3 regions of the Mesorhizobium sp. P160187 genome follow, and region 3 is predicted to be linked to each of the others. Evidence: riboswitches for the same ligand, from Rfam matches in the RefSeq annotation. Region 3 holds a riboswitch; each other region holds the start of a gene.
What was found. A riboswitch is a leader RNA that binds a small molecule or an ion and turns the genes downstream of it on or off. The one in region 3 is predicted to bind cobalamin.
Positions count from the first base shown of each region.

Region 1 (2,256 bases), on a different contig from region 3:
CAGAACGGCTGCGGCGGCAAGAACGATCTTCTTCATTTTAGTCTCCTGAATTTTTCTGATGCCGCCAGCTGCAGCGGATAAGCCCGCCACGTGCTGGAAACCGGCTTTTAGCGGCCGAAAAGGTTACGGTCGGCACCGTGGGCAGGCGCCTGCTCGGCTGGAGCCGACTTCTCAACCGAAGCCGTATGGCCACTATCGGTCGACGTAATCGCAGGCTGGTTGGCGCCGTTCGAACCGTAGTTGTCGCTGCCGGCGAAAGCGCTGCCGGAGATGGCCAAAATGGCGGCGGCAGCAAGGATGATCTTTTTCATTTCAAATACTCCTGAATTTTTTGGGATCCCGAGAGCGACGGGTTAGCCGCCCTTCTTTGGTCGGGATCAGCGATTGCCGTAGAGGTCGCGGTCGGCGCCCTGAACGACAGGCTGCTTGTCAGCGTGCGCCGGCTTCTGAATGGAAGCCGTATACGAGCTGTCGACCGAGACGGCTGGCTGGTTCGCACCATTGGAACCGTAATTGTCGCTACCGGCGAAGGCGCTGCCGGTGATCGCCAAAACGGCTGCGGCAGTGAGGATGATCTTTTTCATTTTTAGTACTCCAGTTTGTCTGTCCGTCTAGCGGCGTGTCTTGGGAGGAATTCGCGTCGTTCGGACAGCCCCGATGTGGGAAAGCCATAGGCTGGTTTCCAATCACGAAGTTGTTCCGTGTGGACCACGCTCCTGCACCTTGAAATTGTACCAGGAAGTTCCTTCATGGCTGTTTATTGTATTGTTTTCAGTTGCTTATGTCGAACCGAGTGGTTCGCTCCGGTGTCGGTTTCCGGGCCGTCGTTCACACCGTCCTGCACGCATTGTCAACAGAAACGAACCGTTCGGTTCGATTAGAGATTGCTAATAGTAACTTTTCGATACCGTTGAGCCCTTTTTGCCCCCGATCGAACTGGATCCGCAGCGATTCGAAACGGCGATGATGGCGTCGCAAGAAACGTCTCAGCTCTTTGACCGGCGGCGGGGAGCGTATGCCGCGCGTGTCGCGCCGCATGGATACGATGTCGCTTTCATGCCGACGTCGCGATCGCTGCCGTGATTAGATGATCGCATCTCAGGTGCCGCTTCGTGACGACGCAGCGGAGAATTGGGAAGCCGGTCAGAATCCGGCGCTGCCCCCGCAACGGTGGTGGAGTTGAAGTCGCAACGGGAGACCACTGGGCAAGAGCCTGGGAAGGTGTCGCGATGGTCCGCAAGGACAACTCCAGAGCCCGGAAACCAGCCCGAGATGCATAGACTCGACTGATCGCGGTGGGCGGTCAAGAGGTGGATAGTGCATGTCCGGCGCCGCGCCGGCCTGCGTCCGATCCTTCCTCCATCACCACCAAGTTCAGTCCTTAAACCACGAGGACAGAACTATGGATACGCGCAACGACATGCTGAGGCTCCTGAACGGCCGCAAGCAAGGCTTTTCGCTGGAACAGCCCTTCTACACCGACCCGGACTATTTCAAGCTCGACATGGAGCTTATCTGGTATCGCGACTGGCTGTTCATCGGCCATGATTGCGAACTGCCGAAGCCCGGCAGCTATATCACCGTGCAGATCGGCGATTATCCGGTGGTGCTGGTCCGCGACCAGAAGGGCACCATCAACGCCTTTCACAATTCCTGCCGCCATCGCGGCAGCCGTGTCTGCAACACTGAGAAGGGCATGGCGGCAAAGCTTGTCTGCCCTTATCACCAGTGGACCTACGAGCTTGACGGCCGGCTGCTGTTTGCCCGCCAGATGGCCGACGGTTTCGACAAGAGCCAGTTCGGCCTGAAGCCCGTCGCCTGCGAGAGCGTCGGCGGCTACATCTTCATCTGCCTGGCGAAAGAACCTGCCGACTTTGCGCCGATGCGCGCCATGATAGAGCCCTACCTCAAGCCGCACCGGCTGAATGAAGCCAAGGTCGCCTTCGAGAGCACCATCATAGAGAAGGGCAACTGGAAGCTGGTCTGGGAAAACAACCGCGAATGCTATCACTGCGCCGGCAATCATCCGGAGCTGTGCAAGACATTCCCCGAAGCGCCGACGGTGACCGGCGTGCAGGGCGCCGACAGCGATCCGGAGATGCTGGCGCACTGGGCGAAATGCGAGGCGGCGGGCCTGCCGAGCAAGTTCCGCATCGATCCGGCCGGGCAATACCGCGCCACCCGCGCGCCGCTGCTGCGCGATGCCGTCAGCTACACGATGTCGGGAAAGCGCGCGGTGACGAAGAACCTGTCCGA
Region 1 is NZ_JBYMDX010000003.1:2,374,069-2,376,324, forward strand. Features, by position in the region: gene AC3CCE_RS14955 (DUF680 domain-containing protein) at 1-36, opposite strand, end outside; gene AC3CCE_RS14960 (DUF680 domain-containing protein) at 108-311, opposite strand; gene AC3CCE_RS14965 (DUF680 domain-containing protein) at 378-584, opposite strand; cobalamin riboswitch at 1,084-1,285, shown strand; gene AC3CCE_RS14970 (aromatic ring-hydroxylating oxygenase subunit alpha) at 1,403-2,256, shown strand, end outside.
Region 1: linked by a shared signal. The riboswitch ahead of AC3CCE_RS14970 (aromatic ring-hydroxylating oxygenase subunit alpha) and the one ahead of AC3CCE_RS22025 (CbtB domain-containing protein) in region 3 are both predicted to bind cobalamin.

Region 2 (2,256 bases), on a different contig from region 3:
TCCATGCGCAGGTCGATCGGCACATGCAGCATCGAGCAAGAAGGCGCGATCTCGACGCGGTCCAAGGGCCAGCCGGCGACGATCGGTTTGATGCGGTCGAGAATGGCGGGCAGGTTCGCACGCCAGACGTTGCGGCCGTCGATCAAGCCAAGCGAGAGCACCAGATCCTTCGGAGCGAGCCGACCCACCGTTTCCAGCTGCTCGGGAGCGCGCACGAGATCAATATGCAGCCCGGCCATGGGCAGAGAAACCGCGGTTTCGAGATTGTCTCCCAGCGGCCCGAAATACGTAGCCAGCATGATCTTCAGCTCGGGCGCGGCTTTCGACAGCTGGCCATAGGCGAACTCGAACGCAGCTCGTTCGTTGGAGTTCAGATCGAGGACAAGCGCTGGCTCGTCGATCTGCACCCAGTCGGCTCCCGACAGCTTCAGCCTCTGCAGGAGTTGCTCGTAAACGGGCAGCAGCCGCGGTAGGAGCGCGATGGGATCGAACCCTTCGGCAGGCGATTTCGCCAGCTTGAGGAAGGTGATGGGTCCAAGGATGACTGGGCGTGTGTGAATGCCGAGAGCTTTGGCCTCGAGGAAGTAATCGACGGGTCTCGTCGACGAGAGGGCGAACGTCTGATCATCATCCAGTTCCGGCACAATGTAGTGGTAGTTTGTGTCAAACCACTTGGTCATTTCCATCGCGGTTACACCGGGCCCATGGGCCGCCTCCTGGTGACCAGCGTGTGCACAATCCTCCGTCTGACCCTGGTTGCCGCGCGCCATTGCGAAGTAGATGTCAAGTGGGACCTCGCCGCTATTCCAGCCGTAACGGGAGGGAATGGCGCCGACCATGGCTGCGGTGTCGAGCACATGGTCGTAAAGCGAGAAGTCGTTAGACGGAATTTTCGACACGCCGCGATCGCGCTGCTCTTCCCAGCTAGCGGCACGGAGCGCCTTATACGTCGTGAGAAGGTCGCCAGCGGACGATGTTCCGGACCAGTAGCTTTCAAGCGCGAATTTCAGTTCTCGCCGACGACCGAAGCGCGGCACGCCGAGCGTTGCTACAGGAATTTGCTGAGAGACAGTCATGCATACCCCGATGATTGGGGCGTCGGTGACAAGGAAGGCGCTAGCAGGCCGGCACCAACGCCGGGTTGCAGCGGCCACCGAGACACCCCGCCCGTGGACGTAGTTCGCCGTGGCAGGTCTCCTGGCTCGCGGGGTCCTAGCCTCTACCCGCCTTCCCGAGGGTATTCGCCTCAGTGACATGAGTGGGGTTGGCTCGCCGCTAACAGTTGCGGGGGCAGCGCCGGCATCGCACCGGCTTCCCTCTTAGCTTCGCTGCGGCAGCGCCGCACGCGAGAACCACGACACGCAGACAATCACAACAATCCGCTCTCTTGTCATGACGCATAACGAAACGTTTATGTCGTTATGTGATCGCGCTTTTACGCTTGTCTAACATTGTGAAATATTCAGTCGCCCATTGCCGGCGCTGCTCCGCTGCCACCATTGTCCAACTAATGGATCCCTGTCGGGCTGCGACATCCCTCGCAGGTCGCCGATGAAGGATTTCGGACAAGACTTCAAGCGGGTGACAACGTCGTTAGAATGCAGAAGATCGCATTAGTGGTGATGTTTAACGATGCGGCCGCAAGCCGTGCGTGCGTGGCAGAAGCCGTTTTCTCGGAGTGAGCGCCAAACCCTGGTCCGAGGGGAAATGGCACGCCAGTCGTCATCACGGGTGACTAGGCAATCGTGATGACTGCGCTCGGCGGCAAGAGACCACACTTACGGAGCCTGGCCCAAGGGTCTGATGCAAAGCCCGACTGTGGTCCCGATAAGCCGCTTAAGCCGCATTCAGGCGGTAAGTATAAGTATCTCTCTCTCCAAGCGCTCGGCATTGAGGGATGCGCAAATGCAGGCAAAGCTCGCGTGCTTCATCTTCTGCATCATACGATCGGCATGACCCAGTTTTTATCCAGTGCACGCGTCAGCGCGGTGTGCAATTCTGGCTCGGTCCGATACGAAGGCATTTGGGCCTCGCTGATCCAGCCCAAGCCAACATAGTGGAAGTGATCCGCAGGGACCGTAACCCGGCTGCTGTCCAGTTGCCGAACGAAGTCCGCTGACCAATGGTGGATTGTATACGCTTCAAGTTTGTCCATCATCCTCCGCCAGCGTTGGATGCGTTCTTCGCGCGGCATGCTGGCCGCTCTTGAGATCGCGGTAGCTATGTAGCCTCGGATTTACCAGCAGGGCGTCCTCG
Region 2 is NZ_JBYMDX010000002.1:256,697-258,952, forward strand. Features, by position in the region: gene metE (5-methyltetrahydropteroyltriglutamate--homocysteine S-methyltransferase) at 1-1,076, opposite strand, end outside; cobalamin riboswitch at 1,171-1,372, opposite strand; partial or broken gene AC3CCE_RS02525 (alpha,alpha-trehalose-phosphate synthase (UDP-forming)) at 2,142-2,256, opposite strand, start outside.
Region 2: linked by a shared signal. The riboswitch ahead of metE (5-methyltetrahydropteroyltriglutamate--homocysteine S-methyltransferase) and the one ahead of AC3CCE_RS22025 (CbtB domain-containing protein) in region 3 are both predicted to bind cobalamin.

Region 3 (2,256 bases):
GGCATCGCGGAACCGGCGTGCCAGCGCATTTTCGGGCACGATGCCTTGTCCGACTTCGTTGGAGACCACGAACCACGGTCCGCGCGGCCGCGAAAGCACATCGGCCAGCCGCCGGCACTCCCCCTCCAGATCATGATCGGCCAGCATATGATTGGTTAGCCAAAGCGTCAGGCAGTCGACAAGCACCGGCTGGCTGTCCGGCAATGCCTCGAGCGCACCGGCAAGATCAAGCGGGGCGTCGATGGTCGCCCATCCCTCGCCGCGGCGCGAGCGGTGCTGCGCGATGCGCTCGCGCATTTCGCCGTCATAGGCTTGCGCGGTGGCGATATAGGCCCATGGCGGCGGCAACGCCGTTGCCAAAGTTTCGGCATGCGCGCTCTTGCCAGAGCGCGCACCGCCGATGATGAAGGTCAAACTGCGATCAGGCAAAGCTGTCGCGCAGGCTGGTCGCGGTGCCGGTGAAGCGCGCGCGCACTATGCCGACAACTGCGCCGAGCACCAGCCAGAACACCAGATTGGTCAGCGTCACCGCCACCACGAACTGATGATGCAGGCCCTCCGGGATCGGCGTTACGAAACTGTCAGGCTGCGGCGCGCCGACAATATGCGGGGCGACGATCAGGACGACGGCGAGCACGGTCAGGGGCGCCGACGTGCGGAAGGTGATAAGGGCAAGACCGATCGCGGTTGCCATCACCGTTGCCCACCACCAGATCTGGCGCTGTATGAGATCGGCCGCCGGCATTGCCGGCAGTTCCGGCGGCAGGCCGAGCCCCGGCGCCAGCGTGAACACGGCAAAGCCCGCCAGACCCCAGAACACGCCCTGGCGCCAGCTGCCGATGCCGCCGGCGAATTCGGAAACCGCCACCAGGACCAGCGCGAAGCCGATGCCGGTGACGATATTGGCGACGACACTGAAGGCGAAACGCTCGAAGCCGTCGGCCGGTGCCCAGCCTTCGTCCTCCGCCGGCGCGGCTGCTTCAGCCGGTGCTGCGCTGCTCACCGCATTTTCCGCCGGCGCGGCGGTGCTCATGGCATTGGTGTCCGCAGCGTTGGCGGCGGGCACCGCGGCATGCTGATGCTCGTGGCCGCCACCAGCCTTTTCGTAGACCTCCGCCTTGAGGATCAGCGGCACGGTGGCGTAGGCCTGCATGCAGGCGAGAGCGACACCGGCCACGAGCCCTGCGATCGCCGCGATGAACACGACGTTGCGAAACAGGTTCATGATGTCAGATCCTCGTCAGTGGCAGGGAAACGCCATCGAATGGCGATAGTCGTGCGCCGCATTGTGGACCGCATCGATGTGGGAGAAACCGACAACGCCGACGACGAAAATGCCCAGAAACGCGCTAAGCACGAGCTGCATGAAGCGCGACTGCGAGGAGACGGAAGCGCCGAGGGAGACGGAAGCGGTATTCATATCTTGTCCTTTCGCCCTCCACCCGAGGGCATCGAAGTCAGTTCCCTGTCGCCGGCAGGTCTCCTGGCTCGCGGATCAGCGCCCTTCCCCACCTTCCCGAAGAAAAAATCCCCAGTGGCTTGGAGAGGACTACCGCACACAGTTGCGGGGGCAGCCACGGCATTGGGCAACAAGTCAGCCCTCACCGCATTCCCTCTTGGTCCCTAACGGAACCGACGACATGCATGACTATAGGCTGAAACGGCCGCATCCGGCAAACCAAATTCCGCCGGCCAACAGCGCGAATGCGCCATGCGGCGTTACGGGTTCAACGCGGTGATCCGCTCGGCAACCAGCCGCTGCAGCCGCCACAGATGGCGATCGTGAATGCCGCGCTCTTCAAGGTTTTTCACCGTGTTGTAGAGATAGTCGGCGCCCGACCCCCAGTGCCCGCAGGACGTGGCCAGCCTTTACCTTGCCCTCGTCGAGCGGGCCGGAATAGGTCAGGCCGTTGCGGTTGATGACGAAGGCCAATGCCCTGAGCGGTCCGGCCTCGCTTTCAAGCTTCAGCATGCGCGGCCGGTAGCTTGTCGGCTTCAGCGTGACTTCGCGCCGGAAAAGCCGGCCCAACTGCTCGCGCCGGTTATTGTCGGTCAGCCGAAAGGCGACGCCCTTGCATTGTCCGCCACGGTCCAGCGCCATCATCAGGCCGGGGCTGTCCTTGGTGCCGCGCCAGCGCGTCATGTTCATGCAAAAGGACCGATGCCAGCCGCGCGCCAGCGCAACGCGGTCCTCGACATAATCTATTTCCGGTTTCCAGATCAGCGAATCCATAGCCGAACAGCCATAGCGGTTCG
Region 3 is NZ_JBYMDX010000004.1:1,029,246-1,031,501, forward strand. Features, by position in the region: gene cobU (bifunctional adenosylcobinamide kinase/adenosylcobinamide-phosphate guanylyltransferase) at 1-429, opposite strand, end outside; gene AC3CCE_RS22020 (CbtA family protein) at 422-1,225, opposite strand; gene AC3CCE_RS22025 (CbtB domain-containing protein) at 1,241-1,420, opposite strand; cobalamin riboswitch at 1,457-1,652, opposite strand; partial or broken gene AC3CCE_RS22030 (gamma-glutamylcyclotransferase) at 1,720-2,256, opposite strand, start outside.